Orrella dioscoreae: one gene and its partner. The protein of the gene in region 1 binds, or shares a complex with, the protein of each later gene. Links are inferred from orthologs where the notes say so. Each region holds a gene or a part of one and is shown on either strand. Other genes may lie near its edges.

Evidence for each region.
Region 2: the proteins of ODI_RS08025 (region 1) and xseA are in contact, whole or in part, in a cryo-EM structure (PDB 8TXR), measured with the Escherichia coli proteins. The link is inferred for Orrella dioscoreae from one-to-one orthologs.

What each region holds. Positions count from the first base shown.
Region 1 is NZ_LT907988.1:1,718,998-1,724,907, forward strand. What follows is about bases 1,363-4,034. They hold ODI_RS08025 (exodeoxyribonuclease VII small subunit), read left to right. Parts: upstream 1,363-2,393; coding sequence 2,394-2,675; downstream 2,676-4,034. Other genes in these bases: ODI_RS08020 (acyltransferase), read right to left, coding at 1,363-2,141; ODI_RS08030 (polyprenyl synthetase family protein), read left to right, coding at 2,672-3,583; dxs (1-deoxy-D-xylulose-5-phosphate synthase), read left to right, coding at 3,662-4,034. In the rest of the region: ODI_RS08015 (aromatic ring-hydroxylating oxygenase subunit alpha), read right to left, coding at 1-876; more of ODI_RS08020, read right to left, coding at 1,059-1,362; more of dxs, read left to right, coding at 4,035-5,551; GTP cyclohydrolase FolE2, read left to right, coding at 5,748-5,910. UniProt on the Escherichia coli protein: Bidirectionally degrades single-stranded DNA into large acid-insoluble oligonucleotides, which are then degraded further into small acid-soluble oligonucleotides.
Region 2 is NZ_LT907988.1:1,910,032-1,916,136, reverse strand. Bases 1,094-3,960 are described here. They hold xseA (exodeoxyribonuclease VII large subunit), read right to left. Parts: upstream 3,278-3,960; coding sequence 1,910-3,277; downstream 1,094-1,909. Other genes in these bases: ODI_RS08930 (MotA/TolQ/ExbB proton channel family protein), read left to right, coding at 3,615-3,960; ODI_RS08940 (DUF192 domain-containing protein), read left to right, coding at 1,383-1,853; ODI_RS08945 (cold-shock protein), read left to right, coding at 1,094-1,312. In the rest of the region: ODI_RS08955 (alpha-2-macroglobulin family protein), read right to left, coding at 1-314; ATP-dependent Clp protease adapter ClpS, read right to left, coding at 471-791; more of ODI_RS08945, read left to right, coding at 1,067-1,093; more of ODI_RS08930, read left to right, coding at 3,961-4,256; ODI_RS08925 (ExbD/TolR family protein), read left to right, coding at 4,253-4,669; lpxK (tetraacyldisaccharide 4'-kinase), read left to right, coding at 4,666-5,769; ODI_RS08915 (Trm112 family protein), read left to right, coding at 5,779-5,976; kdsB (3-deoxy-manno-octulosonate cytidylyltransferase), read left to right, coding at 5,980-6,105. UniProt on the Escherichia coli protein: Bidirectionally degrades single-stranded DNA into large acid-insoluble oligonucleotides, which are then degraded further into small acid-soluble oligonucleotides.

The DNA of each region.
Region 1 (5,910 bases):
CGAGAGCACCAGCACGTGCGGATACAGCTCGATCATGTGGGTCGGGAAGTAGGTGACCCAGATCGCGCCGAAGTCGGGCGCCTGGCCGTCGCGGTATTGCAGCAGCTTGTCGTGCCACATGCGATAGACGTCGGAGCCCGGCTGGCCCAGCGCCTGGTGCACGCCCACGCGCTGCAGGCTGAACCAGTCGCCCATCTCCCAGCTGAGGTCGTCGCAGGTGACGAACTTGCCCAGGCCGGGGTGGAAGGGGCCGACGTGGTAATCCTCGAGGTAGACCTCGATGAAGGTCTTCCAGTTGTAGTTGCAGGGGTGGATCTCGACGTGGTCCAGCACGTAGTCCGAGAAATCGAACTCGGGCCGGCCGAAGAGCGTGCGCAGGTCATGCGACGGATCGCGCGGCCCTTCGAACATCAAGCCGTGGCAATCCTTCACCGGGAAGCGCTGCAGGTCCAGGCACGGGGAGCTGTCGAACTGGGGCGCGCCCAGCAGCGTGCCCTGCTTGTCGTAGGTCCAGCGGTGCAGCGGGCAGACGATGTTGCCGCCCGTCGCGCGCAGGTTGCCGCTGATGTGCTTCGCGTCGGCGCCCGTGACATCGGCCGTCGAGCCGCCCAGCATGAGGGCCTGGCGGTGGCGACAGACGTTGGACAGCAATTCCACGCCTTGCGGGTTGCGCACGAGCACGCGCCCCCCACCTTCGTGATGCAGGGTGCGCCAGTCGCCGACCTCGGGCACGTTGCGGGCGTGACCGACATACTGCGAAGATTGCTTGAAAATGAGTTCCTGCTCGCGAGCCAGGCGGGCTTCGTCAAAGTAGGCAGTGACGGGTAGCTGGGTGCGAGCTGGCGCCAGGTGCGCCATCCGACCAATGTCGGTCATGATTCCCTCCGCACGGATAAAAAAGCCAGGACGTCCAAGGTCCTGGCGCGAAGAAAAATCGGTCCGGCCGATCATCTAAAGGTCATATTCTACCCTATATCCCCTCTTGGGACCGGTACGGGCGCGCAAGGTTTGACCACGAACAAGTCCGCGCTGGCGCCCCCGGCAAACCGGGGCCGGCGTCAGACGAAACGGCGCATGAGCGGCAGCCTTTGCATCAGCCAGATGCTGCCCGCCGACAGCCCGAAAATGACCACGGCCGCGAAGGGAATGGCCCAGGCGGGGGCGATGCCGTTGTCATAGAGCGGGCTGCGTTGCGCCAGGTCGATGAATACCGGATGGATGAGGTAGATGCCGAAGGTCAGCGGCGCCAGCAGCACCAGGCGGGGCAGGGCGGGCGTGGCCAGGATCAGCTGGAACACCGCCAGCGACATGAAGGGCACCGTGATGCTGAAGTAGTCGTAGAAATAGAAGTTCAGCCTCTGCGAGGTCGACAGCGCATAGACGCCCAGGGCCGTGATGGCGATGCTGGCCGCCAGCACCCAGCCCGGCCGTGGCAGGGACAGCGAGCCTTCGTAGATCATCCGTCCCGCCACGAAATAACCCAGGTAGGGCACGAACCAGGCGAGGAAGAAGCCGTAGCCCTGGCCCGTCAGGTGGCGATACAGCGCGTCCACGATCGCGATCGCCAGGGTGACCATGACACAAGCCAGGCGGCGTCGCACCGACAGCTTGCCGTACAGCTCACGCACGAAAGGGGCGAAAAGATAGAGCCCGACGATCATGTAGAGGTACCAGAGGTGGTAGTACGGCCGTCCTTCGGTCAGGCGGCGCAGCCAGGCCATCGGCTCGTGCGGCGTGCCGTCCAGATGTTCGAGCGTCACCGTCCAGGCCAGGTAGAAGACCGTCCAGAACACCAGCGGCAGCAGGATGCGCGCGCTGCGGCGCAGATAGAAGCGGGGGATGCCCTCGGGCCGGGCGGGCGCCAGCAGGAGGGCGCCGCTGATCATCACGAAAACCGGCACGCACCAGCGCACGGCGGAGTCGTACAGGTTGGCGCTGACCCAGCCGGCCGTGCCATAGGGCTCGGTCGAGGAGACGGGGACCGCCGCGCAATGCAGCAGGACCACGGCCAGCGCCGCGATCCAGCGGGCGGCATCCAGCTGCGCCAGTCGGGGGTCGGGAGGGATGCTCGACGGCGTCGTGTCGGGAGCGGTGGATGACGGGGCCGCGGCGGACGCGGGCCTGACGTGGGGAAACCTCATGGATGGCGAAAGATGTAGCTTGGCTGCGGGCCACCATAGCAGCGCGGGCGGTGCCGGACTGTTTCCAGGCGTTAGCCATTCCTGCCGCCCTGGGGGCGGGGAATGGCCAGGCCAAGGGCGGCTTTGCCCCGGTGCGGATGGCGCCGGGTTAACTCTGTTGCAATTGCGCCGGTGCCGGGTCCCCGGTCGCGGGCAGGGCAGGCTGGACAGTTCTCGTACAATGAAAGGCTTGTATCAAAACGACGCAGTGTCATGAAGACGGAGACCCGTTTGGCCGCAGCTTCCTCCCCCGGCGCCTTGCCGCTCCCGCAGGATTTCGAGACCGCCCTGGCTGAGCTTGAATCGCTCGTTGCCGCCATGGAAGACGGTTCCCAGCCGCTGGAGCAGTCCCTGGCCGCCTACAGGCGCGGCGTGGAGCTGTCCCGTGTGTGCCAGGAAAAACTGGCCCAGGCCGAGCAGCAGGTGAAGGTGCTCGAAGGCGAATTGCTGCGTCCGCTGGACGCTGGCGCACTGGGCGCGGGCGAGCCGCAATGAGAAGCGCCCCCCTGGATTTCCCGACCTGGATGCAGGATCGGATCGATCATGTCGAGGCTTGCCTGGATGGGTTGCTGCCCACGCCGGAGGAAGCGCCTGCGCGCCTGCACGAAGCCATGCGCTACGCCGTGCTGGGCGGCGGCAAGCGCGTGCGCGCGGCCATGGTCTATGCGGCAGGGCATGCCTGCACCAGCGGCGCCATGCCCGTGTCCGTGGGCACCGGCCTCGATTGCGCCGCCGCGTCCATCGAGCTCATCCACGCCTATTCGCTGGTGCACGACGACCTGCCCTGCATGGACGACGACACCTTGCGCCGTGGCCGGCCCACCGTGCACGTGCAGTTCGACGAGGCCACCGCCATGCTGGCGGGCGACGCCCTCCAACCCCTGGCCTTCGAGCTGCTCGCCGAAATGCCGATCGCGCCGGCGCTGGTGGTGCAGGCCTCGCGCGTGCTGGCGCGTGCGGCCGGGAGCCGCGGCATGGCCGGCGGCCAGGCCATCGATCTCTACAGCGTGGGGCAGTCCCTCACGCGCGAGCAGCTCCAGACCATGCACAGCCTGAAGACCGGCGCCTTGCTGGTGGCCAGCGTCGCGCTGGGCGGCGTGGTGGCCGGCGCCAGCTCCAGCCAGCGCAATGCGCTGGATGATTACGCGGGGGCTGTCGGTTTGGCGTTCCAGGTGGTGGACGATATCCTGGACGTCACTGCCGACACGGCCAGCCTGGGCAAGACCGCCGGCAAGGACGCCGCGGACAACAAGCCCACCTATGTCTCGCTGCTGGGCCTGGACGATGCCCGGGCGCTGGCCGAGAGCCTGCGCACCGACGCCCATGCCGCCATCGCGCCGCTGGGCGAAGGCGCCAAGTACCTGGCCGCGTTGGCCGATTTCATCGTGCTCAGGGACCGCTGAGCGGATACCTTGCACGCCGAACCGCCCGCCTTGCCCAGCCTGGGCGCGGGGGTGAATGCTGAATAACCTTGTCATGCCATGAAGACCGAATTGCTCGATCGCATCCAGTCGCCGGCCGACCTGAAGTCGCTGGATCGCCGCGACCTGAAACAACTGGCCGATGAACTGCGTGGTTTCGTGCTGGACTCCGTGTCGCGCACGGGCGGCCATTTGTCCTCGAACCTGGGCACCGTGGAGCTCGCCATCGCGCTGCACGCGGTGTTCGACACGCCGCATGACCGCATCGTCTGGGACGTGGGCCACCAGTCCTATCCGCACAAGATCCTCACCGGCAGGCGCGCCGAGATGGACCGCCTGCGCCAGGCGGGCGGCATCTCCGGCTTCCCGCGCCGCGCGGAGTCGCCCTACGACGCCTTCGGCACCGCGCATTCGTCGACCTCGATCTCGGCCGCGCTGGGCATGGCCGTGGCCTCGCGCAACGCCGGCATCGAACGCCGCCACATCGCCGTGATCGGCGACGGCGCGATGTCCGCGGGCATGGCCTTCGAAGCCATGAACAACGCCGGCGTCACGCCCGACGTGAACCTGCTGGTGGTGCTGAACGACAACGACATGTCGATTTCGCCGCCGGTGGGCGCGCTCAACCGCTATCTGGCGCGCCTCATGTCCGGCCGGTTCTATGCCGCCGCCCGCAATGTGGGCAAGGCCGTGCTGCAGCGCGTGCCGCCCATGCTCGAACTGGCGCGCCGGTTCGAGGAACACGCCAAGGGCATGGTCACGCCGGCCACGCTGTTCGAGGAGCTGGGCTTCAACTACGTCGGCCCCATCGATGGCCACGATCTCGACGCGTTGATGCCCACGCTGCAGAATCTCAGCGTGTTGCCGGGGCCGCAGTTCCTGCACGTGGTCACGCGCAAGGGGCAGGGCTACAAACTGGCCGAGGCCGATCCTGTGCTTTATCACGGTCCGGGCAAGTTCGATCCGGCCGTGGGCATCCAGCAGGCCAAGGCGCCTGCCCGCCGCACCTTCACGCAGGTGTTCGGGCAATGGCTGTGCGACATGGCCGCCCAGGACGACAAGCTGGTGGGCGTCACGCCCGCCATGCGCGAAGGCAGCGGCATGGTCGAGTTCGAGCAGCGCTTCCCGGCGCGTTATTTCGACGTGGGCATAGCCGAACAGCACGCCGTGACCTTTGCCGCCGGCATCGCCTGCGAGGCGCACAAGCCGGTGCTTGCCATCTATTCCACCTTCCTGCAGCGCGGCTATGACCAGCTGGTGCATGACGTCGCCCTGCAGAACCTGGATGTCACCTTCGCGCTGGACCGGGCAGGTCTCGTGGGCGCCGATGGCGCGACGCACGCGGGCAACTACGACATCGCGTTCCTGCGCTGCATCCCCAACATGGTCGTGGCCACGCCGTCCGACGAGCGCGAGACGCGCCTGCTTCTGAGCACCTGTTACCGTTATCCGGGACCTGCGTCGGTGCGTTATCCCCGTGGCGCGGGCTGTGGCGCCGAGCCCGGCACGGCGCTGGACGACGTGCCGCTGGGCAAGGGCGTGGTGCGCCGACAGGGCCGCCGCGTCGCCATCCTCGGCTTCGGCACTCTGGTGCAGGCGGCGCTGGCCGCTGCCGAGAACCTGGACGCCACCGTGGCAGACATGCGTTTCGTCAAGCCGCTGGACCAGGAACTGGTGCTGTCGCTGGCCGCCAGCCACGATGCGCTGGTGACCCTGGAAGAGGGCGCCATCATGGGCGGCGCGGGCAGCGCCGTCACCGAGGCCCTGAACGAAGCCGGCATCACCGTGCCCGTGCTGCAGCTGGGCCTGCCGGACCGCTTCATCGACCATGGCGAGCAGGGCAGCCTGCTGGCTGGCGTCGGCCTGGATGCCAAGGGCATCGAGGCGTCGATCCGCGCGCGTTACGCCGCCTTGCTCGAACCGTCGGCCCAGGACGGCCAGGCGGCCTGAATCCCGCGCCGTTGTTGTTTTCTTGCAGCCCCAGGCCCGCGTGGCCTGGGCTGGCGAGGCCGGAACCCGGGTTTCGCATTGGTGTCCAAAGGGTTTTTGAACGGTGCGCCCAGCGTTTGGGCGATAATCCCTCTCCAATCTTTTTGCGCAGGGCGCGTCCGCCGACATGCCGGCCGCGCGTGCACAGGTAAGCCAAATGAATTCTCCCGTCGATTCCGCCATCGTGATGCCCGATGTGCAGAGTTCCGTCGATATCCGCCAGATCCCCATCCAGCGCGTAGGCATCCGTGGCGTGCGTCATCCGATGCTGGTCGCCGGCGCGGACGGCGCGCAGCCGACCGTGGCGAACTGGACGCTGA
Region 2 (6,105 bases), 190 kb from region 1 along the record:
ACGCGCAGATTGCCATCGAGCTTGCGGCGCCCATCCACCGGCTGCGTGAAGGTCACGGCCAGCGCCAGCGAATCATTGAATTCGCGCGCCTGGCAGGTGACGGCATTGAACGGATCGGGATCTCCGATGGTGGAGCCCGGCGCCGACCCCGCGGCGGGCGAAGGCCGGTGCTGCGACACGTTGACGACGACCGGCGCCGCGTCGGGGCTGGCGCCGAGCCGGCCTTTCCCGGCCCACCAGCCCACCGCGCCCGCACCGGCGCACACCACCGCCACAGCGGCAACTAGACCCCAGGAAAAGCGTTTGCTGGCCACCGCGACGACTCCTGCTTCTTATGGATATAGATATCTAGAGGAAAAAACCGGAAAAACAGGCCGTTGCCGGCCGCCGAGCAAACCGGGGCGCCGCGGACCGGCAAGGCGGGTCCGCCAACGCTTCCGGGAAGAGGCGCGAACGCGCCTGGGAAGGATCTAGTCGTCCACCGGCTCCATGATGCACTGCAGGGGATGCTGGCGCGCCTGGGCGTATTGGCCGACCAGGGCAATCCGGGTGGAGGCGATGTCGCGGGGGTAGACACCGCAGATGCCACGCCCTTCATGATGCACTTGCAGCATGACGCGCGTGGCCTGTTCGATATTCTTGCCGAAGAACTTCTGGAGCACCTTCACGACGAACTCCATGGGGGTGTAGTCGTCATTGAGCAGCACCACCTGATACATGGGCGGGGGTGCGGGCGGCGCAAGTTCGGGCTCCACGACAGTGTCGTGCTGAGGGTCGTAGCGTGTACTCATGATTCCGGCATTTTAGGAAAAGCGCGCGTGCTTGTGCGCATCCAAGCGTAAAAACCGGCTTGCGGCCACGGGATATCTCCGCCGCTCGCCCCCGGTTTCCTGCCTGAAAATGCGACGTTCGCATGCGTAATAACCATACTTGACGCACCTGTCAAACGTGCGCATCATCAGTTGCTTCCGGAGGTTCCGCAACGCGGGGGCCCCCTGGAAGCAGATGCTTGCCGGCGGGACCCGGTGGCAAAAACCCATGATGAACAATATGTGAGGCAGTCCGCATGTCTGAAACGACCGCAACCGCCAGCCAAGGGGATACACCCAAATCGACCGGCATCGTAAAGTGGTTCAACGATGCCAAGGGATTCGGATTCATTACTCCCGACGATGGCAGCGAAGACCTTTTCGCGCATTTCTCGTCCATCCAGATGAATGGATTCAAGACCCTGAAGGAAGGACAGAAAGTCGCCTTCGAGATCATCCAGGGGCCCAAGGGCAAACAGGCGCTGAACATCACGGCAGCCTGACCCGCCAGCCCTCGCGGCCCGGTCCGGCGGTCCGGCCCAAAACCGGACCGCCGCGGTGTATAAACACCGCATGACACGCATCCGAACCTTTTTCCGCTCGGACCGGCGCCTGCACGCGCTGCTCGCCTGTGCCGCGCTGCTTCCCGCCTCGGTCTTCGCCGCCTCCGGCGCGCTCCCCTTGCGCGAGCTCACGGCCGGCATGCACCGCATCCACGCAGAAATCGCCGACACCGACGCCAGCCGCACACGCGGCCTGATGCGACGGGAATCGCTGGCGCCCAACCACGGCATGCTGTTCATCTTCCAGGACAGCGACACGCGCTGCTTCTGGATGCGCAACACGCCCCTGCCGCTCACCATCGCCTTCCTCGACGACGCGGGCCGCGTGGTGAACCTGGCCGACATGGCGCCCCATACCGAGACGCCGCACTGCTCGGCCGAACCCGTGCGCTACGCGCTGGAAATGGAGCAGGGCTGGTTCAGCCAGCGCGGCATCCAGGCCGGCGCCCGGCTGCAGGGGCTGCCGGCAGCCGGCCGCTGAGCGGCCTGCAAGCCCCCGCCTGTCTCTCGGCGCACACCGCTGCGCGCCGCGCCTGTTCACGCCGCGCCGTCTTCCGGTGTGACGTCCCGCACGTCGACCTGCGCCTCGCCCCGAGCGAAACGCAGCGATAGCCGCGCGCCGCGCGCGAGCGTCCCGGCATCGCGCACGATCCGCCCATCCGTGTCTCTTGCGATCGCGTAGCCGCGCGCCAGCGTCTGCTGGGGATCCAGGGCCCGCAACTGCCCCGACAAGGCCTGCAGGGCGGCCTGGCGGGCCGGCGTGAGCCGCCTGCCGGCCTGGGCCAGGGCTGCCTGCACCCGCGCCAGGCGTTCCGCCGCGCGCCGCACGTCCGGGCGACGGTGCGCCAGCCGGGTATGCAATACCTCCAGGCGCGCTTCGCGGCGGGCCAGCGGCCGGCGCGCTGCCACGCCCAGGCGATGGCGCAGGGCATCCAGCCGATCCCGCTGATGCGACAGGCGCTGGCCGGGCGACGTCAGTTGCGCGGCGGCCCGGTCCAGGCGCTGCGCCGCGCGCTCCAGGCGGCGCTGCTGCGTGCGGGCCAGGGCGCGATTGGCCTGCGCGACCCGTGCCAGCCACTCGCCGCGCGGCGTGGCGGCCAGCTCGGCCGCCGCGGTGGGCGTGGGCGCGCGCAGATCGGCGACGAAATCGGCAATGGTGAAATCGGTTTCGTGCCCCACCCCGCTGATGACGGGGATGGCGCTGTCCAGGATGGCGTAGGCCAGCGCTTCGTCGTTGAAGCTCCAGAGATCCTCGATGCTGCCGCCGCCTCGCACCAGCAGCAGCGTGTCGACCTCGGCGCGCGCGGTCGCCGCGCGCACCGCGGCCGCCAACCTGGCGGCCGCGTCGGCGCCCTGCACGGGCGCCGGATAGATCACCACCGGGATATGCGGGGCGCGGCGGGCCAGCGCCGACAGGACATCGCGCAAGGCGGCCGCCTGCAGCGAGGTCACGACGCCGATGGCGCGCGGCAAGGCCACGGGCTCGCGCTTGCGCTCGGGGTCGAAGAGCCCCTGGGCAGCCAGCTTCTCCTTCAGCCGCAGAAAGGCCTCGTAGAGACCGCCCTGGCCCGCCGGCCGCATGGCGTCCACCTGCAGCTGGTAGTCGCCGCGAGGTTCGTAAAGCGACACCCTGGCCCGGATCTCGACCTTGTCGCCCGCCCGGGGGGAAAAGGAGACCGCCTGGGCGCGTCCGCGGAACATGACCGCGCGGACGGCGGCCTGGGGGTCCTTCAGGGTGAAATACCAGTGGCCTGATGCCGCCTGGGTGAAATTGGAAATTTCGCCCGACACCCAGACTGCCGGAATGCTGCGATCCAGCAACTGCCCCACCGCTTGGTTCAACTGGGCAACCGTCAGGACAGACCGCGCCAAATCGTCATTTGTGACCGAAAGTCGTGTTGTCATAAGGCTGAGCGCAGAGGGAGCTGTCCACAGGCCGGCGGAGCGGGGAACGGATGATACAACAGCCACCGATTTGGCCCAACCCTGCCAGATGCCTTCAAAGAAACCATGCAAGCCATTGATTTATAAGAAAACATGGAAAAACGGGCAGTGCGTGCCCTGAGCGCGTACCGGCGCGCAAGCCCTATCCACGCGTACTCCGGCCGACTTGCACACAGAATTATCCACAGAATCTGTGGATAGTTTCGGCGTGGATCAAACGCCGGGGGCAACCTCCCGTAACAGGGGCTTGCCGCCCCGCGCCGATGCACTATCATTGCCAACCTGTCGCCTGACCGGCATGCCGCCGGATCGCCCAGGAGCTACCGTCTTGCTTTCCATCCTCCACGATGCCGGCTGGCCCGTCATCCCCCTGCTGTTCGCCTCGGTACTGGGCCTGGCGCTCATCATCGAACGCCTGCTGGCCCTGCGGCGCGCCCGCGTGCTGCCGCGCGGCCTGACCGAACAGGTGCTGGACATGCTGCGCCGCCGCCAGGACACGCCGGAAGCCCTGTCGCGCCTGGCCACCAACTCCCCGCTGGGCCGGGTGCTGGCCGAGGTCGTGCGCAACCGCCACCTGCCGCGCGCCGAACAGCGCCTGGCGGTCGAGGATGCCGGCCGCGCCGAGGCCCACAAGCTGGGCCGCTACCTGTCCGGCCTGGGAACGATCGCCGTGGTGGCGCCGCTGCTGGGCCTGTTCGGCACGGTCGTGGGCATGATCGAGATCTTCGGCGCCTACACCCCCGACGGCGGCGACCCCGCCCAGCTGGCGCGCGGCATCTCCGTCGCGCTGTACAACACCGGTTTCGGCATCCTGATCGCCATCCCGGCCATGATCTTCCACCGCCACCTGCGTGCCCGCGTCGAGGATTTCCTGCGCGACATGGAGACGGCCGCCGCCCGCCTGGCGCGGGTGCTGGCCCGCGACGAGGGCGTGTCGTGAATTTTGGCGGTCCGCGCGCCGGCCACGAAGAACTCGAGATCAACCTGATCCCGCTCATCGACGTCCTGCTGGTGGTCCTGATCTTCCTGGCGGCCACCACCTCGTTCATGCGCCAGAGCGCGCTGGAAGTCGCCCTGCCCCGCGCCCAGGCCGACGCTGCCTCGCCCCCCCAGGCCCTGGACATCGCCATCAGCCGCGATGGCCGCTATGCCCTGAACGGCGAGCTGCTGGAAGCCAGCGGCGCAGCCGCCATCGCCCAGGCACTGGCGCGCGCCGCCGCGGGCCAGGCCGATGCCGTCCTCGTCATCAATGCCGACGGGCAGGCCAGCCACCAGTCGGTCGTCGACGTGATGGAAGCCGCCCGTGAAGCCGGGATCGCGCGCGTGAACTTCGCCGCGCAGCGCGCACCATGACCATGGGCCGCGGCGCAACGCTGCTCCAGCGCCAATGGCAGACCGGCGGCTGGCTGTCCACCCTGCTGCGCCCGCTGTCCTGCCTGACGGGGCTGGCCATCCGGCTGCGCCGCCGGGCGCACGCGCAAGGCTGGCGCAAGACCTGGCGGGCCCCGGTGCCGGTCGTCGTGGTGGGCAACGTCTATGTCGGCGGCACGGGCAAGACCCCCGTCACCATCGCCGTGGTGCGCGCGTTGCGCGAGCGCGGCTGGCGCCCCGGCGTTATCAGCCGGGGCTATGGCGTGAAGATCGGCCCCGCCCCGCGCAGCGGTCGCGGCACGCTCTCGGCCGACGACTTCGGCGACGAACCCGCCCTCATCGCCCAGGAAACCCAGGTGCCGGTCGCCGTGCACCCGCAACGCCCGCTGGCCGGCAAGGCCCTGCTGGCCCGCTGGCCCGACGTCGACGTGATCGTCTGCGACGACGGCCTGCAACACCTGCCGCTGGGGCGCGACGTGGAAATCGCCGTGGACGACGAGCGCGGCGTGGGCAACGGCCTGCTGCTGCCGGCCGGCCCGCTGCGCGAACCGCCCGCACGCCTGGACACCGTGGACGCCATCGTCACCAATCGCAGCATGCACGCCACGTCCGACAGCGCGGCAGGCGCGGCCCTGGGCGTGCCCTACCGCAGCGACATGCGCCTGACGCCCTCGCGCTACGTCAACCTCGTCTCGGGCGAATCCCTGTCTGCGGCCGACTTCATGGCGCGCTATGGCGCCACGCCGCTGGCCGCCGCCGCCGGCATCGGCCAGCCCGAGCGGTTTTTCTCGATGCTGCGCCACGCAGGCCTGAACCTGGTGCAGACCCTGCCCCTGCCGGATCACTACGCCTATCACGGCTCGCCTTTCGATAGCCTTCAAGCCGAAGGCGTGCTGATCACCGCCAAGGACGCGGTCAAGTGCGCGGGCCTGGGCGACGAGCGGCTCTGGACCGTGCACGCCGACACCGCGTTCTCGCGCCCGGCCCTCTTCGACTGGCTCGACGTCCGCCTGCGCGCCGCCGCCGCCCAGCGACGGCAGCGGCACACCCAGCCCCCCCCCCCGCCCGGGAAAGTCGACTAGAATTCCTGGATGGAATCCCGTCTGCTCGACCTGCTTGTCTGCCCCGCCTGCAAGGGCCGCCTCCACTACGACCGCGCGCACTCGGAACTCGTGTGCCGCGGCGATCGCCTCGCCTATCCCGTGCGTGACGGCGTGCCGATCCTCCTGGAAAGCGAAGCCCGCCGCCTGGAGCCCCAGGCCGAGCGCCCGCCCGCCCAGCCTGCCTGAACCGTGGGCTTCATTGCGCTGATCCCTGCCCGTGCGGCCTCCACCCGGCTGCCCGACAAGCCCCTGGCCGACATCGGCGGCAAGCCGATGGTGGTGCGCGTGGCTGAAAGGGCCCAGGCCTGCGGCGCC